One region of the Mesorhizobium sp. M0518 genome, then DNA from elsewhere that is predicted to be linked to it. Evidence: predicted binding sites of a transcription regulator. Region 1 holds the regulator's gene; the other holds the start of a gene.
The links. Region 1 encodes LexA, which represses DNA repair genes until DNA is damaged. Its sites were predicted from a motif close to TGTTCNNNNTGTGTTCNG; they were not measured.
Positions count from the first base shown of each region.

Region 2: NKI66_RS06365 (PA0069 family radical SAM protein) is a predicted target of LexA. The motif match lies at 5,942-5,959, and genes of this name have one in related genera.

Region 1 covers NZ_JAMYQY010000019.1:86,583-98,432, forward strand. Annotated here, with positions in the region: gene lpxD (UDP-3-O-(3-hydroxymyristoyl)glucosamine N-acyltransferase) at 1-997, shown strand, start outside; gene fabZ (3-hydroxyacyl-ACP dehydratase FabZ) at 990-1,457, shown strand; gene lpxA (acyl-ACP--UDP-N-acetylglucosamine O-acyltransferase) at 1,471-2,304, shown strand; gene NKI66_RS24725 (LpxI family protein) at 2,276-3,193, shown strand; gene lpxB (lipid-A-disaccharide synthase) at 3,186-4,364, shown strand; gene gltA (citrate synthase) at 4,440-5,768, opposite strand; gene gltX (glutamate--tRNA ligase) at 5,954-7,378, opposite strand; gene NKI66_RS24745 (ComEC/Rec2 family competence protein) at 7,480-9,930, shown strand; gene lexA (transcriptional repressor LexA) at 9,924-10,664, opposite strand; gene kynU (kynureninase) at 11,076-11,850, opposite strand, start outside.
Region 2 covers NZ_JAMYQY010000003.1:302,754-314,603, forward strand. Annotated here, with positions in the region: gene NKI66_RS06330 (cell wall hydrolase) at 1-779, shown strand, start outside; gene NKI66_RS06335 (AtpZ/AtpI family protein) at 1,034-1,441, shown strand; gene NKI66_RS06340 (F0F1 ATP synthase subunit A) at 1,501-2,259, shown strand; gene NKI66_RS06345 (F0F1 ATP synthase subunit C) at 2,345-2,569, shown strand; gene NKI66_RS06350 (F0F1 ATP synthase subunit B) at 2,633-3,232, shown strand; gene NKI66_RS06355 (F0F1 ATP synthase subunit B) at 3,243-3,734, shown strand; gene rnhB (ribonuclease HII) at 3,866-4,561, opposite strand; gene NKI66_RS06365 (PA0069 family radical SAM protein) at 4,713-5,867, opposite strand; gene NKI66_RS06370 (glycosyltransferase) at 6,017-6,541, shown strand; gene NKI66_RS06375 (hypothetical protein) at 6,685-7,659, shown strand; gene NKI66_RS06380 (GFA family protein) at 7,667-8,089, opposite strand; gene moaB (molybdenum cofactor biosynthesis protein B) at 8,227-8,781, opposite strand; gene NKI66_RS06390 (4-(cytidine 5'-diphospho)-2-C-methyl-D-erythritol kinase) at 8,768-9,667, opposite strand; gene NKI66_RS06395 (membrane protein) at 9,688-9,873, opposite strand; gene NKI66_RS06400 (S49 family peptidase) at 10,002-10,865, opposite strand; gene NKI66_RS06405 (tRNA1(Val) (adenine(37)-N6)-methyltransferase) at 10,945-11,745, opposite strand; gene NKI66_RS06410 (putative signal transducing protein) at 11,745-11,850, opposite strand, start outside.

The sequences.
Region 1 (11,850 bases):
GACCGGCTCGGTGCTCGTCGATTCCGGCCACTCAGATATTTCGATCGAAGCACTCGCGCCAGCCAGCGAGGGCGGCGAGAATGCGCTCGTCTTTGTCGACGGCAAGCGCAATTCCGCGCTGATGCCGTCGCTGCGGGCAGCCGCGGTCCTGTGCCCGGCGGAATTTGCCGGCAAGGCGCCGGCCGGCGTTGCCGTTCTGGTTCATCCGCGTCCGCAACAGGCCTTCGCGTTTGTCGGGCGTCTGCTGTTTCCGAGGGCGGCGACACCAGGGCCGATGACCAGTGAAACCGGCGTCTCGCCGCACGCTCATGTCGATGCGACCGCGCATGTCGAAGCCGGTGCCGTCATCGAAGCCGGCGCGGTCATCGGGCCAGGTGCTTCGATCGGCAGCGGTACCGTCATCGCCCCAAATGCGGTCATCGGATCATCTTGCCAGATCGGCCGCGACGGCTATGTCGGTCCAGGCGCTAGCATCCAGTATGCCTTGATCGGCAATCGCGTCATCATTCATGGCGGCGCCAGGATAGGCCAGGATGGTTTTGGGTTCGTTGGCGGGGCCAAGGGTCCCGAGCGCGTGCCGCAGATCGGCCGTGTCGTTATCCAGGATGACGTCGAGATCGGCTCCAACACCACCGTCGATCGCGGCGCCATGTCCGATACGGTCATCGGCCAGGGCACCAAGATCGACAATCTCGTGCAGATCGCCCATAACGTCCGCATCGGCCGCAATTGCATAATAGCCGGGCTTTCGGGTATTTCGGGTTCTGTGGTCGTGGGTGACAATGTCACCATGGGCGGCGGCGTCGGGCTTGCGGATCACCTGACCATAGGGACAGGGGCCAAGCTTGCCGCCAGAAGTGGATTTATGAGCAATGTCCCTGCAGGCGAGATCTGGGGCGGCTATCCGGCACAGCCGATGGCGGAAGCCATGCGGGAGATAGCCATGCTGCGCAAGCTCGCCAGGACCCGCAAACAGGGCGAGGGAGGCAATGGCTGACATGATCGCGTCGACGACGCTGGAAGCGGTCGACATCATGGGGCTGATGAAGCTCCTGCCGCACCGCTATCCGTTCCTGATGATCGATCGTATCGTCGACATCGATGGCGACGAATCCGCCATCGGCATCAAGAACGTGACCATAAACGAGCCGCATTTTCAGGGCCATTTCCCTGAGCAGCCGGTCATGCCGGGTGTGCTCATCGTTGAGGCGATGGCGCAGACGGCCGGCGCCATCTGTATCCGCAGCCTGGGCACCGAAAAGCCGTCGCTGGTCTATTTCCTGACCATCGACAACGCCAAATTCCGCAAACCGGTCGTTCCCGGCGACCAGTTGAAGATCTATGTCAAGAAAATCAAGAAACGCGGCAATCTGCTCAAATTCGCTTGTGAAGCTATGGTCGACGGCGCCAAGGCGGCCGAGGCCGAGATTTCAGCCATGATGGTCACCAGCGACTGACGATCGAGTGCTTATGAAAATCAAAACATCCATCCATGCTTCCTCCGTTGTGGAGGAAGGCGCTCAAATCGGCCAAGGTGTGCGCATCGGACCGTTCTGCCATGTCGGTGCCGATGTGGTGATCGGCGACGACGTCGAACTGGTCAGTCATGTCTCGGTGATGGGCGCGACGTCGATCGGCGCCTCGACCAAGGTCTATCCGATGGCGACATTGGGCGCACCGCCGCAAAACACCAAGCACAAGGGCGGCCGCACCACCCTGGTCATCGGCAAGAACTGCACGATCCGCGAAGGTGTGACCATGCATCTCGGCACCGATTCCAGCCGCGGCGAGACCACGGTCGGCGACAATGGCAATTTCCTTGCCTACGCACATATCGCCCATGATTGCGTCGTCGGCAACAATGCGACGTTCGCCAATGGCGCAACGCTGGGCGGCCACTGCGAGGTCGGCAACAATGTCTATATCGGCGGCCTGACCGCTGTGCATCAGTTTGTTCGCATCGGCGACAACGCCTTTCTGGGCGGCTGCTCGGCGATCGTCGGCGATGTCATTCCCTTTGCCATCGCGGTCGGCAACCGCGCCAGCCTGCGCGGTCTCAACATCATCGGCCTCAAGCGTTCCGGTCTGCCGAGGTCCGAAATCCTTGTGCTGCGCAAGGCTTACAGGATGATCTTCGATCGTTCCCGCACCGTTGGCGAGAACATCGAATTCGCCAAGGCGGAGTTCGCGTCGTCGCCGACCGCCATGAAGATCATCGATTTCATCACCAGTCGCGGCAAGCGGCACTATGCTGTGCCGTCGCTCAAGGGCGGCGATGGCGACGATGTCGATGACGAAGACTGAGACAGCGGCAGCGCGTCTTGATCTTCCGCCGGGCTCCAGGGTCGGCATCATTGCCGGCGGCGGCAGTCTGCCGGTCGAAGTCGCGGCCGGTTCGGCTGAACAAGGTTATCCGCCCTTCGTCATCCTGATGGAAGGCGAAGTCGACCGCATCGCGGAACTCTCCCGATACGATCACGAAAACCTCGCTCTGGAAGGTATAGGCTCGCTCGTCCCATTGCTGCGGCGGCACCGGATCACCCATCTGGTGCTTGCAGGCGAGATCAAGCGCCGGCCGCGATTGCTTGCGCTGCGCCCCAGTCTCAGCCTGCTCGCGGTGATTCCTTTGGTCGTCATGGCGCTCGCGCGTGGCGATGATGGTCTTCTAAAGATCTTGGCACGGGGCCTCGAAGCGCGTGGAATAAAGGTCGTTGGCGCCCACGAAGTAGTGCCGAATCTTGTCGCCGCCGAAGGCGTGCTGACCAAGACCGAACCGCGAAAATTGGACTGGCGCGATATTGAGGCGGGCCTTGCGGCAGCAAAGGCCATCGGGGCGCTGGATGTCGGCCAGGCGGCGATCGCCGTTGGCGGCCGGGCAATCGCGCTGGAAGGCATCGAAGGAACAGCCGGCCTGCTTGATCGTGCGAAGCTGCTGCGCGGCCACGGCCGTATTGCGGGCAAGACCCGCGGCGTCCTCGTCAAGTGCGCCAAGCCTGGTCAGGAACTGCGCGCCGATCTTCCATCCATCGGTCCGCAGACGGTCGAGGCAGCGCACGCGGCCGGGCTCGCCGGCATTGCCGTCGAGGCGGGACGCTCGCTGATCCTCGAAGGTCCTGAAACCATCGCACGCGCCAATGCACTCGGCCTGTTCGTCCTTGGCCTGCCTGTCGCCACGGAGCCGCGTAATGGCTGACAGGGTATTGAAGATCGCGATCGTTGCCGGAGAGGAGTCCGGCGACCTGCTCGGCGCCGACATAGTACGCTCGCTCAGGCAGGCGGCCGGGCGCGAGGTGCAACTCGTCGGCCTCGGCGGCCGTCATTTGCAGGCGCTGGGACTGGTCTCGCCATTCGATGCCGGTGAGATCGCCCTCATGGGGTTCAGTGCCGTCCTGCGCGACCTGCCGCGCCTGATACGGCGGATCAGCCAACTGGCCAAGACCGTTGCCGACGAAAAGCCGGACTGCCTTGTCACCATCGACAGTCCGGACTTTTCGTTGCGCGTCGCCAAAAAGGTGCGTGCGGCCAACCCGTCGATTCCGATCATCCACTATGTCTGCCCGAGCGTATGGGCGTGGCGGCCGGGCAGGGCGGTGGCGATGAAGCCCTATGTCGACCACATCCTCTGCATCCTGCCTTTCGAGGTCAAGGAGCTCGATCGGCTCGGCGGGCCACCGGGCACTTATGTCGGGCATCGCCTGACCCACGATGCGGGCTTGCTGGCCGCAGCCAAGGCGCAGGAGCTGCCGCGCGACCTTTCTCCTGATCGCGTCAAGACCCTGCTCGTCCTGCCCGGTTCGCGGCGTGGCGAGGTACGGCGGCTGCTCGACCCGTTCGGCGAGACGGTGTCGATTCTGCGTGCGCGTGGCCACCGCCTACGGCTGCTGCTGCCGACCGTTCCGCATGTCGCCGACCTCGTCAAATCCTCCGTCAACCGCTGGGATGAAAAGCCTGAGATCATCGTCGATCCCCAACGCAAATGGCAGGCTTTCGGCAAAGCCGATGCGGCGCTGATCGCGTCCGGGACGGTATCGCTGGAACTGGCGCTGGCCGGCGTGCCGATGATTTCCTGCTACAGGCTCGACCCGGTCGCGCGCGTCTTGGCGCCGTACCTCGTTTCCGTCTGGTCGGCGCTGCTGCCCAATCTGATATCGGATCGAGCGCTTATTCCGGAATTCTACGACGGCTACATCAAGCCGAACAATCTGGCCCGGCAATTGGAAGCCCTGTTCGCCGACAGCGGCATGCGCGCCTGGCAGAAGAATGGATTTGCAGAGATCACGCGGCGCATGGCGACGGATAGACCGTCCGGCGAGATCGCCGCGCAGGTGGTGATGCGGTATATCAAGAGAGGGAATAGTCAGTAGGGAGTAGGGAAGTTGACCGTGCCTACTGCCTACTGCCTACTGCCTACTGCCCAATCCCCAATCCCTACTCCCAATTCACCGCTTGGCGATCGGCACGTAGTCACGCTCGGGTGCGCCGGTATAGAGCTGACGCGGGCGGCCGATCTTCTGGCGCGGATCCTCGATCATCTCTTTCCACTGGGCGATCCAGCCGACGGTGCGGGCGACCGCGAACAGCACGGTGAACATGGTGGTGGGAAAGCCCAGCGCCTTCAGCGTGATGCCGGAATAGAAGTCGACATTCGGGTAGAGCTTCTTCTCGATGAAATAGGAATCGGTCAGCGCGATCTTTTCCAGCTCCATGGCGATGTCGAGCAGCGGATCGTCCTTGATGCCGAGCTCGCCCAGAACCTCATGTGCCGTCTTCTGCATGATCTTGGCGCGCGGATCGTAGTTCTTGTAGACGCGGTGGCCAAAGCCCATCAAGCGGAACGGGTCGTCCTTGTCCTTGGCGCGGGCGATGAATTCGGGGATATGATCGACATGGCCGATCTCGCCAAGCATGTTGAGCGCCGCTTCATTGGCGCCGCCATGCGCCGGTCCCCACAGGCAGGCTATACCGGCGGCGATGCACGCAAACGGGTTGGCGCCCGACGAGCCGGCGAGACGAACGGTCGAGGTCGAGGCGTTCTGCTCGTGGTCGGCGTGCAAAATGAAGATGCGCTCCATGGCGCGCGCCAGCACCGGGTTGATCTTGTATTCCTCGCACGGCACGGCAAAGCACATGTGCAGGAAGTTGGCGGCGAAGTTGAGCTCGTTCTTCGGGTAAATGAACGGCTGGCCGATGTGGTATTTGTAGGCCATCGCCGCGATCGTCGGCATCTTGGCGATCAGCCGCATGGAGGCAACCATGCGCTGGTAGGGGTCGGAGATGTCGGTGGAGTCGTGGTAGAAGGCCGACAGCGCGCCGACCACGCCGCACATCACCGCCATCGGATGCGCGTCGCGGCGGAAGCCGGTGAAAAAGCGCGACATCTGCTCATGCACCATGGTGTGGCGCGTCACGCGATAGTCGAAGTCGTCCTTCTGCGCCTTGGTCGGCAATTCACCGTAGAGCAGGAGATAGCAGACCTCGAGGAAATCGCCATGTTCGGCCAACTGGTCGATCGGATAGCCGCGGTGCAGGAGGATGCCGGCGTCGCCGTCGATGAAGGTGATTTCGGACTCGCAGCTTGCCGTCGAGGTGAAGCCGGGATCGTAAGTGAAGGCGCCGGTGGTTGAGTAGAGCGAGGCGATATCGATGACATCAGGCCCGACCGAACCACTTCGCACCTTGAATTCATGGGTCTTGCCGGCGAATGCAAGCGTTGCCGTGGCCTCCTGGGTCTTGCCGCCCAAATCCATTTTTTTCGCAGCTTCGGTCATTGCAAACTCCTTCTTGTTTCCTCATGCCGGCAAAGGCAAAATTCTGCAGAGCGACACGTCGAAAATCACCGCAATGCGCGTATTCGCCACCGCATCTCAGGAGGTGCGTGCCAGATTGGGCCAAGGCCTAATGTTGCACTGCGAAACCCGCCTTTCAATGCCAATCTTCTTGGGCCAGTTTGCTCCTAATCGATTTGATCTGAGATGCGCGCCAGGCTTTCCTCGCGGCCGAGCACGGCGAGCACATCGAACACGCCCGGCGAGGTGCTTTTGCCGGTCAACGCAGCGCGCAAAGGCTGGGCCACCGCGCCGAGCTTGTGACTGCCGGCCGCTGCCACCTCGCGGATCGCCGCCTCCGCCGAGGCGGCTGTCCAGTCACCCGCAAGCCCGTTCAAAGCTTCGTGAGCACTGCGCAGGATCTTGCGGGCATCGTCGGTAAGCAGAAGGGCCGCCTTGTCGTCGATCGGCAGGGGGCGCGTGGCGAACAGGAAGGCCGCGCCATCGACGAGCTCGACCAGTGTCTTGGCGCGCTCCTTCAGGCCCGGAAGCGCTGCCAGCAACTGCGCCTTGGTGCTGTCGTTCAGGCGCGCGGCGATCGCCGGGCCACCTTCGAGATAGGGCAGGGTGGCGATGAAGATGTCGAACAGTTCGGCATCGCTCATGCGGCGCATATGCGCGCCGTTGATCGCCTCCAGCTTGGCGAAGTCGAAGCGCGCCGCGCCCTTGTTGACATCGCCGATGTCGAACCACGAGATCATATCCTTGATCGACATGATCTCGTCGTCGCCATGGCTCCAGCCAAGGCGCGCCAGGTAGTTGAGCAGCGCCTCCGGCAGGTAGCCCATGGCGCGATAGGCCTCGACGCCAAGCGCGCCGTGCCGCTTCGACAGCTTGGCGCCATCGGCGCCGTGGATCAGGGGGATATGCGACATGGACGGCACGTCCCAGCCCATGGCGTTGTAGATCACGGTCTGGCGAGCGGCATTGGTCAGATGATCGTCGCCGCGAATGATATGGGTGACGCCCATATCATGATCATCGACGACGACGGCATGCATGTAAGTGGGATTGCCGTCAGAACGCAGGATGATGAAGTCATCGAGATCCTTGTTGGGAAAGCGCACCTCGCCCTGGACACGGTCATGGACGATGGTCTCGCCTTCGGTCGGCGCCTTGATGCGGATGGCGCCCTTGACGCCTGCGGGCGCCTCAGAGGGGTCGCGGTCGCGCCAGCGGCCGTCATAGCGGGGCGGCAGCCCCTTGGCTCTGGCAGCCTCGCGCATGGCCTCCAGTTCGGCTGGCGTGGCATAGCAATAATAGGCCATGCCCATGCGCACGAGCTCCTCCGCCACCTCGCGGTGGCGCGGCGCACGCTCGAACTGTGACACCGGCTCGCCGTCCCAGCTCAGGCCAAGCCAGGAAAGCCCGTCGAGGATGGCAGCCGTCGCGGCTTCATTGGAGCGTTCACGGTCGGTGTCTTCGATGCGCAGCAGCATCGTGCCGCCAGTGTGCTTTGCATACAGCCAGTTGAACAGCGCCGTGCGCGCGCCGCCTATGTGCAGATAGCCGGTGGGCGAGGGGGCAAAACGGGTGACGACCTTGTCGGACATGGAACTCTCGGAAACCATCTGAAGCGGGTGCGGTTGCGCGGACTTTCGCGCGCCCGGCGTTCATGTAGCATAGGGTGTCGAGGGCGCAAGGGGCAGACCCGATGGCTGGACGAGGCTGGGGCTCGGATCAGGGCGAGGACGCTGCCATCGGCGTCAGCGAACGGTCCCTCTTTGCGCCTCTGCCATTGCCGTCGCCCCTCCTGCCGGATCCCGGCCAAGCGCCGTTACAAGCGGATGTCGCCGCCTCTGTTCCTGTTGCCGAAACCGGCAGGATCGTTCGCGTGCGCCGGCAAATCAGCCTGACATCACTGCCTCGCCTGCGCCACAGCGTGAACACGGCGGCGAGCCTGGAACTCGACCGGGGCGTGGCCTTCCTGCTGGTGCCGGTCTGCCTGGCGATCGGAGCGATCGGCTATTTTTCGCTGACGGCTGAACCCGACTTTGCGAGACCTGTCGCGGTTGTCATTCTGACGGGGATCTGTGCGCTGGTCTCGCGCTCATGGCCAAAGACCCATCTGTGTTTCATGGCGGCACTTTTGTGCGCCCTAGGACTGCTTGCTGCCAAGGTCGAGACGTGGCGTGCGGGCACACAAATGTTGGGCTCGGAAATTTCGACGCAAGTCACCGGCCGCGTCGTCTCGCTCGACCGGATGGAAACCGGCCGTATCCGGCTGACCATCGACGTGACATCGACCGCAAGACCGAAACTGCGCTATGCGCCGGAACGGGTGCGGCTTTCGGCACGCAAGATCCCGGCTGACGTGACCGCCGGCTCCCTCATCACCGGATATGCCAAGCTCTTGCCGCCGACCGGGCCGGTGCGGCCGGACAGCTATGACTTCTCCTTCGACAGCTACTTTGCCGGCATCGGTGGCAGCGGGTTCTTTCTCGGCAATCCAAAGCTTGTCGTCAACGATGACGGCGACATGCCGCTGCCGGCCCGAATTTCCTCTAGCGTGGAAAATGCCCGTGAAGGCATCGCCGACCATATCAGGGCGAGCGTCGGCGGCGCCGAAGGCGAGATCGCCGCGGCGCTGATCGTCGGCGTGCGCGCCGGCATTCCCGATGACATCAATGAGGCGATGCGACGTACCGGCATCTACCACATCATCTCCATTTCGGGACTGCACATGGCTCTGGTCGCAGGCACCATCATGGGTTTGCTGCGCGGCGCCTTCGCCTTGTTTCCCGACTTTTCCGCGCGTCGCCCGGTCAAGAAGTATGCCGCCGCCGCCGCACTGTTCTCGATCGCGGCCTATCTCATCATCTCGGGAGTCGTCGTTGCCGCCGAGCGCAGCTTCATCATGCTGGCGGTGATGCTGATTGCCGTGCTGTTCGATCGAGCAGCACTCACCATGCGCAATCTGGCGATCTCGGCGATCGCCGTCATCGTGGTGTCGCCGCATGAGGTGGTCGGCCCGAGTTTTCAGATGTCGTTCGCCGCGACCGCGGCTCTGGTCGGCGCCTATGCCGGCTGGGCGGATCACCGCGCGGGAAAAGCAAGACCGCCGCCGCCAAAGCGATCCGTGCCCGGTTTCCTGACGCGAAAATTCCTGCTGGCGGCAACCGGCCTTGCCATGACCTCGATCATCGCGGGAAGCGCGACGACGCTGTTTGCCATCTGGCATTTTCAGCGTGTCTCGCCGCTCAGCCTGTTTGCCAATCTCGCGGTAATGCCGATCGTCACCGTCGTCATGTTCCTGGCCGTCGCCAGCGCGCTGTTGATGCCTTTCGGATTGGATTGGCCGGCTCTCTACCTGATGGGTAAGGGCCTGACGATGATGATCGCCATATCAGGCTGGATCTCCGAGCGTTCGCCTGTCGATGGGGTCGGGCTGATTTCGCAGCAGTCGGTCCTGTTGGTGGCAATTGCCCTGGTCATCGCGACAATGGCGACAACTTGGCTGCGGCTCGCTGCTCTGCCATTCGCGCTGGCAGGCTTGCTGACCGTCTCGGATACGCGCACGCCGGATGTGCTAATCTCGGAAGACGCCCGGCTGGTGGCGTTGCCGATCGGTGGCGGCGAGCTTGCCGTCAGCCGGGAACGGCCGAACGAATACACCGTCGACAACTGGAAACGCGCCCTGACATCAGAAACCATCGTCGTGCCAGAGGTGTTCGACAACAGCGATGGGCAATTCGATGTCGCGGATGCCGTTGATCTGCCGCTGGGATCGCCGTTCTATTGCTCCTCAGGCGTTTGCGTGGCCAGGCACATGTCCGGTGCGATCATTGCCTATGTCGAGGACCGCAAGGACGCCTGGAAAGCCTGCGGCTTCGCCGAGCTGATCGTCATCAATGACGCCACCGCGTATGACGCCTGTCACAATCCGCTGGTTCTCGTCATCACCAAGCGGCAACTGGCTCGCAAAGGCAGTGCCGCGGTCTTCTTCGATCGCCAATCGGCGACCACGCCGGCGACGATCAGCTTCGCGGTGGACAGCCCATATCGGCCCTGGCACACGCAACGCAAATACTCTCGTGAGGCAAGGGGGCTGGCACCCTTCAAGAAACCGGAGAAGCCAGCGGCCAACCCACAGCCGCCTCAGTAGCGGCGGATCAGGCCGACGAGCTTGCCTTGCACCTTGACCCTGTCCGGGCCGAAAATACGGGTTTCATAGGCCGGATTGGCGGCTTCGAGAGCAATCGAAGCGCCCTTGCGGCGGAACCGCTTCAGCGTCGCTTCCTCTTCATCGACCAGCGCCACGATGATCTCGCCGGGGCTCGCCGTGTCGGCATTGCGGATGATGACGGTGTCGCCGTCGAAGATACCGGCCTCGATCATCGAGTCTCCCTTGACCTCCAGCGCATAGTGGGCGCCGCCCATGATCATGTCCGGCGGCACCGAGATCGAATGCGTCTGATGCTGGATGGCATCGATCGGCACACCGGCGGCGATACGGCCCATGACCGGGATCGACACGGCGGAGACCGCATCGTCATCATTGCCGGGCGAGGGCATCCGCGAAGGCGCCGGCTTGATCTGCCGGCCAAGGGCGCCACCCTGACCGAGACTGCCCTGGATGACGCTTGGCGAAAACTTCTTTGCCGCGTTGAGACCGGGCGCGATCGAGTCCGGCAATCGCAGCACTTCCAGCGCGCGTGCCCGGTTGGGCAACCGGCGAATAAAGCCGCGCTCCTCAAGTGCGGTGATCAGCCGATGAATCCCGGATTTGGAGGCAAGGTCAAGCGCCTCCTTCATCTCGTCGAAGGATGGCGGAATGCCGCTCTCCTTCAGGCGTTCATGGATGAACATCAGCAGTTCATGTTGCTTGCGCGTCAGCATGGCGGCCCCCAGGTTACCTGAAACCAGAATCGAAAAACAAACCCAGAACAAACCCTATCTGTTCCAGTTGTGTTCTGCAACCGTTTAAAGTTTAATGAATTTGTTAAGGCTGCTGAAATTATTTGGCGCTTGCCAGCGGGTCGCGATCAACAGGCGCTAGGCACGGCGATGCGCCTGTTCCCATTGAAATTATTATGGTTAATGACCTGTGGCTCATCCTCGACCCAAGGCTTGGCATTATCAGTCTATCGACCTCCACAAAGGACGATATCAATCTTCGGGACGTTCGTTTGCCGTGAACGAAACGGAGCCAAAACGCCAACGTCTGTTGGCATTTGTGGCTGGAAATTCAGCCCTCCGTCATCTGCCAGGCAGTGAGGGCGGCGGCGGTGGATCGCGGGGATCGTTGCGTCAGGTAACGGCTTCCTTGACCGCGAAACGGCGGTCCTTCCATGCGCCCGTGCGCAGAATACCCTCCAGCACCTCAACCGCCAGCCACACATCCTTGTAGCCGACATAGAGCGGCGTGAAGCCGAAACGGATGGTCGATGGCGCACGAAAATCACCGATGACGCCGCGCTCGATCAGCGCCCGCATGATTTGATAGCCGTGATCGTGAAGGAACGACACCTGGCTGCCGCGCCTGGTCGCGTCGCGGGTGGTCTCCAGCGTGAGACCGTAGGCGCCGCACCTGGCTTCGACGAGCTGGATGAACAGTTCTGTCAACGCGACACTCTTCTTTCGCAATGCCGCCATGTCGACGTCATTCCAGATGGCAAGCGCGCCTTTGAGCGCCCGCATCGACAGGATCGGCTGAGTGCCGCACAAAAAGCGGCGGATGCCGGTGCCGGCAACATAACCCCGTTCGAAGGCAAAGGGCCGCGCATGGCCCCACCAGCCGCTGAGCGGCTGGCTGATATCGCCGTGGTGGCGCTGCGCGGCATAGATGAAGGCCGGTGCGCCCGGACCGCCGTTGAGGTACTTGTAGGTGCAGCCGATGGCGAAATCGGCATTTGCGTGATCGAGCTCGACGGGCAGGGCGCCGGCGGTGTGGCAAAGATCCCAGACGATCAGCGCTCCGGCCGCATGAGCTTTGCGCGTCAGCGCCGCCATGTCGCGCAGTTCACCCGATTTGTAATTGACGTGATTGACCAGCACCACCGCGACGTTTTCGTCGATCAGCTCT
Region 2 (11,850 bases), on a different contig from region 1:
ACTTCAACGCCGGCTCGATCTTCGAGCGCACCTCCTCCTTGCTGCGGCCCAGCATGGACAGCGGCCTGAAAATGGCTTTCGCCAAGCCGCAGATCAAAGGCAAGGAAATCCAGATCGCCGCGGCATTCCATGCGCGCGAGGACAAGAAGCCGGATCCCGGCGTGCCGGCCATGCTGGCAGCGCTGGTCAACAACGACCATCCGGACGTGCTGGCCACCGCCTACGCGCAGTCCGAGCCTGATTATGCCAAGGCATCGCCCTTCGAAGCCCTCCTTCAGGACGAGCAGCCCAATGAGGGCCGCTTCATTCCGCCGATGGCCAAGGGCGATCATTCGTGGATCCAGAACCCGCTGCCCGCCAGTGTCTTCTCCCAAAAGGAGCAGGCATGCCTTGCCAACGGCATCTATTTCGAGGCGAGGAGCGAATCCGTGCGCGGCCAGGCCGCTGTCGCCCAGGTCATCCTCAACCGCGTCCGCAATCCGACCTATCCGAATTCGATCTGCGGCGTCGTCTACCAGAACGACAGCTGGTTCAACCGCTGCCAGTTCTCCTTCGCCTGCGACGGCAGGAAGAAGCGCATCGATAGCCCAGCCGCCTACAAGACCGCCCAGGAGATCGCCATGGCCGTCACTGCCGGCAAGATCTTCATCCCGGAGGTCGGATCGTCGACCCACTACTATGCCCAATATGTCCATCCCGGCTGGGCGCGCACAATGCAGAAGATGACCAAGATCGGCCTGCATATCTTCTATCGGACCTATGGCGGCGGCTGGAGCTGAGTGCAGAGCAGCCGCTGATCTTTGATGTGGCGCGCAGCCTATCGAAGAGCCATTGCGCAGGGGATTCGCGCCATGCATCCTCGTCATCATGGCGGGCACGATGTCGCACCTTTCTAATTGATTGATTTTATTGCCTAAAATACATGGCAATGAACTTCCGCCCGTGGCTTGACGGGCGCAAACCCTCTAACTATGTTGCCGGCGACTTTAGAAGCGGACGGACGGTGACGGTCTGACCGGGCAGGGGGGTTGCGATGGCCGACAAGAATGGGCCAGACGGAACCGGAAAAACCGGCCGCGGCAATCAGCATGAACCCGATATCCGCGACGACGATCTTGAGCGCCGCCGCCGTGACCTTGAAGCTTCGCTTGCGACAAGGCGGCCGGGCCGGCTCGAGGGGAAAGACGACGCGAAAGCGGGCAGTGTGGCCGGTTATGGTCAGGCGCTCAAACTCTCCAGCGAGTTTATCGCCGGGGTGGTGGTGGGTGCCGGCATCGGCTGGATCATCGACCGTCTGGCGGGGACATCGCCATGGGGTCTGATCGTGTTTCTGCTGCTTGGTTTTGGCGCCGGAGTGCTCAATGTGATGCGTTCCGCCGGCGTTGTGGCAGAATTTGGACAGGGCGATAAATCGCGCCGTGACCAAGACGACAAGAAATGACCGCGCTTCATGTGCGGTAATGGTAACGAGGCCGTACGCGGCATTGACGGGGTTTGAACGTGGCAGCTGACAAGGTCGATCCGATCCACCAGTTCCATATCAACAAGCTGATTCCGATCGACATCGGCGGCTATGACCTGTCTTTCACCAATTCGGCGCTGTTCATGGTCGCAACCGTGATCGTCGCGGCTGGATTCCTGTTTCTCACGACGTCGAGCCGCAGCCTGGTTCCCGGGCGGCTTCAGTCGGTCTCCGAGATGGCCTACGAGTTCGTCGGCAACATGTTGCGCGATGCCGCCGGCACGCAAGGCATGAAGTTCTTCCCTCTCGTGTTCTCGCTGTTCATGTTCGTGCTCGTCGCCAATCTGCTTGGCCTGTTCCCGTATTTCTTCACCGTCACCAGCCACATCATCGTCACCTTCGGCCTTGCCGTGCTGGTGATCGCAACCGTGGTCGTCTACGGCTTCATGAAGCATGGTTTTGGCTTCCTGAAACTGTTCGTGCCGCATGGCGTGCCGGTCTTCCTGCTGCCACTGGTGGTGCTGATCGAGGTGATCTCCTTCGTGTCGCGCCCGGTCAGCCTCTCGGTTCGTCTGTTCGCCAACATGCTCGCCGGCCACATCACGCTGAAGGTGTTCTCCGGCTTCGTGGTCAGCCTGAGCGCGCTCGGCGCGGTCGGCGTCGCCGGCTCTATCCTGCCTCTGGCGATGGCGGTGGCGCTGACGGCACTGGAACTGCTGGTCGCCTTCCTGCAGGCCTACGTCTTTGCCGTGTTGACCTGCATGTATCTCAACGACGCCCTGCACCCCGGGCATTAGGTCCAAAAGTTTCCGGCCCAGGAATTTCCAACATAGGCGCCGGATGGAATCGCAACGGAATTTTAGATCCAAAGGAGTTGAACAAATGGACGCAGAAGCAGCAAAGTACATCGGCGCCGGCATCGCTTGCCTGGGCATGGGTGGCGCGGGCATTGGCCTCGGCAACATCTTCGGCAGCTACCTGGCGGGCGCACTGCGCAACCCGTCGGCTGCCGATGGCCAGTTCGGCCGCCTGATCTTCGGCTTCGCCGTGACCGAAGCTCTGGGCATCTTCTCGCTTCTCATCGCGCTTCTGGCCCTGTTCGGCTGAGCACTCGGGAAGATTGGACAGGCCGGCCGCGCGAGCGGCGGGCCTGAATTTCGGGGATAGTCCATGTTCGTGACATCTGCCTTTGCGCAAGAGTCCGCGCCATCAGCCGATACCAGCCACGCTGCGACGGAAGGCGACACGCATTCCAGCACCAGCGTGCCTGCTGAAGCGCATGGCACGTTTCCGCCATTCGATCCGGCGACGTTCCCGTCGCAGCTTCTGTGGCTGGCGATCACCTTCGGGCTGTTCTATCTCTTCCTGAAGCGGGTGGTGATGCCGCGCGTCGGCGGCATCATCGATGTCCGCAACGATCGCATCACGCAGGACCTTGATCAGGCGGCCAAGTTGAAGGGCGAGGCCGACGCCGCCGTTGCTGCCTACGAGCAGGAACTGGCGGAAGCCAAGACCAAGGCCAACGCGATCGGCCAGCAGGCCAGCGACGCGGCCAAGGCCGAGGCCGATACCGCGCGCAAGAAGGTCGAGGCCGCGCTCGACGCCAAGCTTGGCGAAGCCGAAGCCCGCATTTCTTCCATCAAGGCCAATGCCATGAAGGAAGTCGGCAGCATCGCCGAGGATACCGCTTCGGCGATCGTCGAAGCCCTGGTTGGCGGCAAGGCCAGCAAGGCCGAGATCGCGGCCGCGGTCAAATCCGTGGCCCGGTGAGGAGCGCATCATGGATTACACATCTCTCGCGACGCTCTGGGCCACGGTTGCCCTGGTCATCTTCCTGGGCATTGCCGTCTACATCAAGGTGCCTCGCCTGATCGCCAAGGCGCTCGACGCCCGCGCCGCCAGGATCAGCAATGAACTGGACGAAGCACGCCGACTGCGCGAGGAGGCCCAGCAACTGCTTGGCCAGTATCAGCGCAAGCGCAAGGAAGCCGAGCAGGAGGCCGCCGACATCGTCGCCGCCGCCAAGCGCGAAGCCGATATGCTTGCCGCCGAGGCGCACAAGAAAACTGAGGACTATGTTGTCAGGCGCACCGCGCTTGCCGAACAGAAGATCGGCCAGGCCGAGCGTGACGCCATCAGCGAAGTCCGCGCCAGCGCCGTCGATATCGCCGTCGAGGCAGCGCGCGCGCTGCTTGCCAGCAAGATCGACGCCAAGGCCGGTGCCGATCTGTTCAAGGCATCGCTCGCGGACGTGAAGTCGAAGCTGAACTGAGCCCTCACGGCCCTCATACAATTAAAGCCGCCCGGGCAACCTGGCGGCTTTTTTGCTTGGAGAGTGCGTGAGACGCCGAAGCGGTCAATCTCCCCACAAGGGGGAGATTGGCTTGTCGCCGCCGCCGTTGTTCAATCCAGCCCAGCAAAGCTCTCTTCTTCAACCACTTCAGCGCCACCCAGCCTGAACGGCGAAAACGATACGCGATGCAGCCGCGCCACCGGGCCATGCGCTTCGATCGCGGTGCGATGGCGAAGCGTGGCGTAGCCCATATGGACTTCGAACCCGTAGCGGTCGTGGTGGTTGCCGCATCCGCACATCATGCGGTCCCGCATTACCTTGGCGACGATCGAGGCGGCAGCGATCGATTGCGAACGCTGGTCGCCCTTGATCAGCGCGCGCCCTTCACAAGGCAGCCCCGGTGGCACGTCGCGTCCGTCGGCAAGGGCGAGTTTCGGTCGGACCGACAGCCCGACCAGGGCGCGGCGCATGGCTTCCAGGCTTGCCTTGAGGATGTTGCTGCCGTCGATGCCCTCGGCGCTGATGGAGGCCATTGAGACCGCCTGCGCAGAGCCGAGAATTCGCAGGAACAAGGCCTCACGCTGCAAATGGCTGAGGCGTTTGGAATCGTCGAGGCCGTCCGGAATGTTGGCGGGATCGAGCACCACGGCCGCGGCGACCACCGGCCCGGCCAGGGGGCCACGGCCGGCCTCGTCCATCCCGGCGACCGGCCACAGGCCCTCCGCCATCGCCTTCGTCTCGAAGGAGAAGTCAGGCTTCTCGATGATCTCAAAGAGAGGCGGAGAATCAGAACGCGCGCGAGCCATGTTGCGGCGAGGTTCGCATCGGCTCTGATTCTCCGCAAGTCCCTCCGGGTCGGGTGGGGCGCCGGACCGGGAGGGCACCGTCTGCAGGCCGGGGCAGGCCGGACGGGATTCTGGTGCCGCGACGGATCAAACCACCGCGACGAATTGTCTCTCAAAGCAGCGTCAGCTGCACCTGGTCTTTCCCGGCGGCAACGAACTGGTCGGTCCGCAGCGTGCGCCGTTCGGCATTGAGGCCGAGCCGCTTGGCTGTGATCTCGAAGCGCCGGCCGATCTGCCAGGCGTAGGGACCGGCGCCCTTCATGCGCTTGCCCCATTCCGAATCGTAGTCCTTGCCGTCGCGCATCGAGCGGACCAGCGACATCACATGGCGGTAGCGGTCGGGATAATGGCGCAGCAGCCAATCCTTGAAGATCGGGCTGACCTCCAGCGGCAGGCGCAGGATCACGTAGCCCGCTTCGCGCGCGCCGGCCGCACGTGCGGAATCGAGGATGCGTTCCATCTCCGGATCGGTCAGGCCCGGAATGATAGGAGCCACCATGACCGACGCCGGAATGCCGGCATCCGAAAGCTGCCGGATCGCTTCCAGCCGCTTGGTCGGTGTCGACGCGCGCGGCTCCATGGTGCGCGCCAGCATACGGTCGAGCGTCGTCACCGACAGCGCCACCTTGGCGAGCCCGCGTTCGGCCATGCGTGACAGGATATCGATATCGCGCGTCACCAGAGCGGACTTTGTCACGATGCCGACTGGATGGCCGCGCGCTTCCAGCACTTCGAGAATTTCGCGCATGATCCGGTATTGCTTCTCGATCGGCTGGTAGGGGTCGGTGTTGGTGCCGATGGCGATGGTGCGCGGCTGGTAGCTGTCTTTCGAAAGCTCCTTGTCAAGCAAGCGCGCCGCATCAGGCTTGGCGAACAACTTCGATTCGAAATCCAGACCCGGCGACAGGCCCATGAACGCGTGCGTCGGGCGGGCAAAGCAATAGACGCAGCCATGCTCGCAGCCGCGATAGGGGTTGATGGAACGGTCGAAGGAAATGTCGGGCGATTCGTTGCGGGTGATGATTGTGCGCGGCTTCTCGACCTGCACTTCGGTCTTGAAGGGCGGCAGTTCCTCCAGCGAATTCCAGCCATCGTCGAACACGTGCCGGCTGACCGGCTCGAACCGGCCGGACGGATTGATACCCGCTGACCTGCCGCGGTTGCGGTCCGGGCGGACACGCATGCCGCTCTGCTCGACCATCGCGTTGGCCATCTCGGCTCTTCCTGCTCCGAAAGCTGCAATGTCGGCGCGCACGATCTGTTCCATTTTCGCCCGCTCCCAGGGACTGTCCATGTTGTGTCGAATCGCTCTGCTCATGAAATTATTCCTATTTCGTTGATAAGAACAAAGCAAGAACTTTCTATGGTGCGATGCAAAACTGGCGCTGTCGGGCGCTTTCCGCTATTCGGCTAAGGATGCTCAGTGTTCTCATCGAAACCCGCAACGACGAGGAGGGCCTCGCCCGCACGCTCGCCTCGCTGATTGGCGGCGCGGTCGAAGGCGTGGTGCGTGAAGTCATCGTCTGCGACACAGGCTCTACCGACCAGACGCATCATGTGGCCGAGCATGCCGGCTGTCAGTACGTGACGGGCGGTGTCGCTGCCGGCATCCGCCAGGCCAAGGGGGATTGGTTGCTGCTCCTGGAGCCGGGCGCGCGGCTGGTGGAGGGCTGGATCGATGAAGTTGTCGCCCATACGGCCAGGCAGACCATGGCGGCACGGTTTTCGCGCACGCGAGCCAGTCGCACGCCATTCCTGGCCCGGGTCTTTTCGGGAAACCGCGCCTTGGCCGACGGCTTGCTGATCAGCAAGCGTCAGGCGGCGGCCGCGGCCAAGAGTGCCGGCAGTGCCGAGGCCATCGCCCGCGGCCTCGCGACGAAGCGGCTCGACGCCGAAATCTGGATGGCGCCGGCCAAGCAGGAGCGCCGCCCCTCGACGTGATTTTTTGCAGTTGCTCAGGTCATTGTGCATTGCACAAAGTTTGACGCGGGGTTAGCTTCCGTTCAAGCGGGAATTGGGTTTGGGTCATGCCGAGAGGCGAGCACCGATGCGGCATCGGTGGTGCTCTCATAGCCGAGGACCCAATGAAGCTTTCAACCCCCGACACATCCGGCGCGGCCAGTCTCGAGGCCATTGCGCGCAACGGCAGCCTGCTGCGGCGCATCGCCGTGCGTATTCCAACCTATCTGACGGACCTGCGTGAGAACCCTGCCTGGCTGCCGATGTTCGTGTTGGCGCGCACCATGCCCGGACGCCGCATGCATTGGCTCGGCGCAAAGCGCGCCCGCCCGGTCGCCAATGCCGGGGATACGATGTTTGCCGGTGTCGAACGGGGAGCGGTCGTCGATGCGTTGCGCTCCGACGGGCTGTTCTCAGGCCTGGTCCTGCCGCCTGATATCCATGAAGAGATCGCCGACTTCGCCGGGCGCACGCCTTGCTTCGGCAATTTCGACCGCCGTCTCGAATTCATGCCGGGGGAACATGCCGAGGCCGAGAAACGCCTTGGCCGCTCGCTGCTTAGCGGGCATTTTTTCGAGCGCATCCTCGACTGCCCGGCGGCGCTTGCCATCCAGCGCGATCCGCTGCTTCTGGATATTGCCGCGCACTATCTCGGCGGCCAGGCGAAACTGATCACGACGCGGGTCTGGTGGAGTTTTCCCACAGGTGCCGCTTCGGATGCCGACAAGAACCTCGCCTCGCTCGGCAAGTATCATTTTGACCTCGACGACTGGCGCATGCTGAAATTCTTCTTCTACCTCAAGCCGGTCGACGCCGACACCGGTCCGCATGTCTATGTCAGGGGCAGCCACAAGCGCCGCAGCCTAAAGCATCAGCTTACCCTTCTGGTCGGCCATCCCGCGCAACAGGTTCTGGATGTCTATGGCGAGCAGAGCCCGGTGACGCTGACCGGCGAGGCCGGTCTCGGCTTCGTCGAGGACCCCTTTGGCTTTCATATGGGCACCGTGCCGGCACGCACGCCGCGACTGATGATGGAAGTCGGCTTCGGCGTATCGCCGCCGTCGCGCCGACGGTTTCATGGCGAGCCGGTCATCCGCTGAGAGCTGCCTATCCGAAGCTCATCTCGACAGGCGTCCAGTGAGCGCGGCGCCTGGCTTGGCGCTGTGCCCGGCTTTCGGCATCGAAGTCGACACGAGCCGGCTCCTGATTGAACCGCTCTCGGTCGTCCAGGGCGTTGATGATGACGATCGCCCTTGCGTCATCCTCTCCGGCGATTGCGGCGACATAGACGCCGCAATCCCGGCAGATCAAATAGTCGGCCGTCCTCAGCCCGAACTGATATTTTCGCAATCGCGCCTCATCCTTGACCGAGATGGTCAGTCTGCCGTCCGGATCGGCAATGGCGCGCGAACCATGTCTGACACAGAACGAGCATTGGCAGGCGCGAACTTCGATTTGCGATGGGTCGAGTTCGGTTGAAAATGCAAGGCGTATGTTGCCGCAATGGCATCCGCCGGTATGCGTGGTCATGGTTCTGCCTTGTCGTGATGGCGATGATCGCCTTCAGGCAAGGTACTTTTCCGAGGTTCGGTTTGGAATGGTGTTTCGAAGGCACCGGTGCTGTTCTGCCTGCAAAAGCGGCGTGGAACCGACGCTTTGCCTGGCTTTTACAAAGCCGATTTGCCGCGCCGTAAATGCTCGTCCAGGCGCGGCATGATCTCGACGAAGTTGCACGGCATGTGCCGGTAGTCGAGCTGCGCTTTCAGGATGCCGTCCCACGCGTCCTTGCAGGCGCCTGGCGAACCCGGCAGCACGAAGACGAAGGTGGCGTTGACGACGCCGCCGGTCGCCCGACTCTGGATCGTCGAGGTGCCGATCTTGTCGTAGGAAATCCGGTGGAACACTTCCGAAAAGCCATCCATGCGCTTTTCGAAGATCGGCTCCAGCGCGTCCGGCGTCACGTCACGGCCTGTGAAGCCGGTGCCGCCGGTGGTGATGACGACATCGATATTCTTGTCCTGTGACCACGCCAGAACCGTGTCGCGGATTTTCTCGCGGTCGTCGGTGACGATATTGCGGGCCGCCAGCAGATGGCCGGCCTCGGTGATGCGGTCGGCCAGCGTCTGGCCGGATTTGTCGTCGGCGAGGCTGCGCGTATCCGAAACGGTCAGCACCGCGATGCGCACGGGAATGAAGGAGCGGCTCTCGTCAATTCTGGCCATCTGCGCCCTCCGATGCGATGCTGCGCGTCGCGGCAACGAACCAGTCGGGCTGGCGGCCGCGGATTTCGGCGGCGGCGCGCTTGGCGACATTGCCGGTTTCGAACAGGCCGAAACATGTCGCGCCGGATCCCGACATCCGCGAGAACCCCGATCCGGCCTTGTTCAGCCAGGAAAGCGCCCTGCCGATTGCGGGTTGCACCTCCAGCGCCGCGGGCTCGAGATCGTTGCGGGTGATCTCCAGCCAGTTGCGCAGGCTGTGAAAATCGATGCTGCGCGGCAGCGGCGGCAAGGCCTCATTGTCGCGCCGGGAAAGCGCTGCAAAGACATCCGCCGTCGACACCGGGGTGCCTGGATTGACCAACACCAGGCCAAGCGCCGAAAAATCCGGCACCATCGACAGTTCATCGCCGATGCCACGCGCCACCAGCGGCTTTGCCGCCAGGCACATCGGCACATCGGCGCCAAGCGAAAGGCCGATCCGCGCCAGCTCGCTGCCATCGATGTCCAGCGCCCATGTCTCCACCAGTCCGCGCAGCACGGTCGCCGCGTCGCTCGAACCGCCGCCGACGCCGGAGGCAACCGGCAGGTTCTTTTCCAGCCGAATAGCGACCGGCGGTGTTCTCTCGTGCCCGGCTGTCTGCCGCAGGGCATCGCGCGCCTTGAGCACCAGATTGCTGGCGTCGAGAGGAACGGCCGGGGCGTAACGGCCGGATACGGTAAACTCATCGCCGTCGGCGGGCGCGATTTCGACCCTGTCGCCAAACCGTGTGAACACCGCCAGGCTCTCGATCAGATGATAGCCGTCAGGGCGCCTGCCGGTGACATGCAGCGCCAGATTGATTTTGGCGTGTGCGTGCCAGCTACGCGACCCGATGTCGGTGTCCACAATCGTCTGCGGGATGATGCTCAGTCCTTGGCCAGCCGGTATTCGCCGGTCTTCGGATCCTTGACCAAAGTGCCGATCGCGCCGTTGGCCGTTTGCTTTTCTGTGCGCCGCACCTTGGCGGTCACGCGCTCGGCTTCCCTAATGAAGGTGCGGTAGCCGAAATAGGCGGCAACGCCAACGACGGCGAAGAAAATGATCTGCGGCATGCCAAAACTCCTCCCACGCTGGGCCGGCGAAGGCGGCCGGTCGGGTCGGTTGATGCATGTCGACCCGCTTTTGGGAACACGACATGCATGAAACTCAAGCTCTCATGCTAGACGGTTTTGCCGGGTTTTCAAAGCCCGAAGCGAGACCACAATGCGCGCTCTTCCGCCGCATCGATCACGCCGCTGGCGGCAGCGGCTGCGATATCGGGCGCTGAAAAGCCCTTGCTTGAGCCGAACAGGCCGAAGCGGCTAAGGAAACCGCGCGGTGTCGTGATCAGCCTGAGTTGGGTTTTCGCCCCGAAACGGGTCTTGAGCACAGTGCGCATGTCGCCGAGCGCATCGACCAGCCCGAGTTCGAGGCCCTTGATGCCGGTCCAGAACAGGCCGGTGAACAGGTCCGGATCGTCCTTCAGTTTCGTGCCGCGCCGCTCCTTGACGAGGTCGATGAAGGTTGCGTGCACCTCGAGCTGCAGCGCCTTCAGCCGCTCGACATCTTCCTTTTTCTCGGGCTTGAACGGATCGAGCACCGCCTTGTTCTGGCCAGCGGTGTGGACACGTCGCTCGATGCCGATCTTCTTCATCAGTTCCGGGAAGCCAAACGAAGCCGAGACGACGCCGATCGACCCGACGATGGAGGACGGATCGGCAAAGATCTCGTCACCGGCGACCGCGATCATGTAGCCGCCCGACGCCGCGACATCCTCGACGAAGACCAGTACCTTTTTGTTCTTTTCCGTGGCCAGGTCACGGATGCGCTTGAAGATCAGCCTAGACTGCACCGGCGAGCCGCCCGGCGAATTGATCGAGATGGCGACCGCCGGCGCGTCGTAGGAAAACGCCTTCTCGATGAGGCCGGCGGTGGAAGCCAGCGACAGGCTCGGCCGAAACTGGCCACCGCCTGCCATGATGGTGCCGTGCAGCCGGATGACCGGAATGGTGACGACGGTGGAGCGCCAGGATTTCGGCAACAGGCGGTTGATGAGTCGTTTCACGAGGGCGCGGTCTCCGGTCGATAGGTTGCAGGCATGTAGGGATTTCCCGGCCAACGGCAATGTGGCCGGGCAGAATAGCTCAATCTCCGAACAGCGAGGCGAGGCCGTTGGTGATCATTTCGCTGCGCTCGTCGGGGCCGTTGCCTGATTGCGCGTGCAGCATCAGGGGCGGGCGGATGGCAAGCTTTCCCCGTGTCCCGAGCGCTGCCCGCACGACGATGCGGATCGCCGCCGCATCGGGACGAGGGTGGACGGCGAGCATCTCGGCATCGCCGAAGCGGCCGGCGATCGCATCGAGAATGGCTCCGAGCTGTTCGGGCCGGGCGATTACGGCGAACCCGCCGCGCGGCCTCACCACCGCCGCCGCACTTCTGATCCAGCTCTCGAACAGCCCGTCCTCCATGACATGGGCTTCCTTTCGCAGGCGATCCGATGTGGCGCGGTCCCGGGGAGCATTGAACGGCGGGTTCATGATGACGAAGTCGAAGTCGTTGTCGGCGAGGCCGGCGGCTGCCCGCGCCCGGCCCGATACGGTGACATCGGCGCCCAGCACGGATGCGCGATCGCTGAGATGGGCATTGCCGGGATGGGCAAGCGTCGCCGCCGCGAAGGCCGCCATTTCCGGCGCGCGTTCGACAAGCACCGCCTCTGCCGCCGGGCAGCGTGACAGCACCGCCAGTCCGGCAGCTCCGGCTCCGGCGCCGAAATCGGCCAGGCGCCCGCCAAAGGTCGATGGCACGGATGCCGCCAGCATCATCGCATCCATGCCGGCGCGATGGCCGCCCTGCTTGGGCTGGACGAGCCAGAACCGGCCGCGATGGAAAGCGTCGACCGTATGGGCCGGCGTATCCGGGACAAGGGCGGCGGGCGCGGCGGACATTATTTTCCGCGGATTTCGTTGGCGATGCCGGCATCCCTGAGGATGCGCCGTGCCGCGTCGGCCTGGTCGGCATCGACCATGACGCGTTTCTGCAAAAGGCCGATC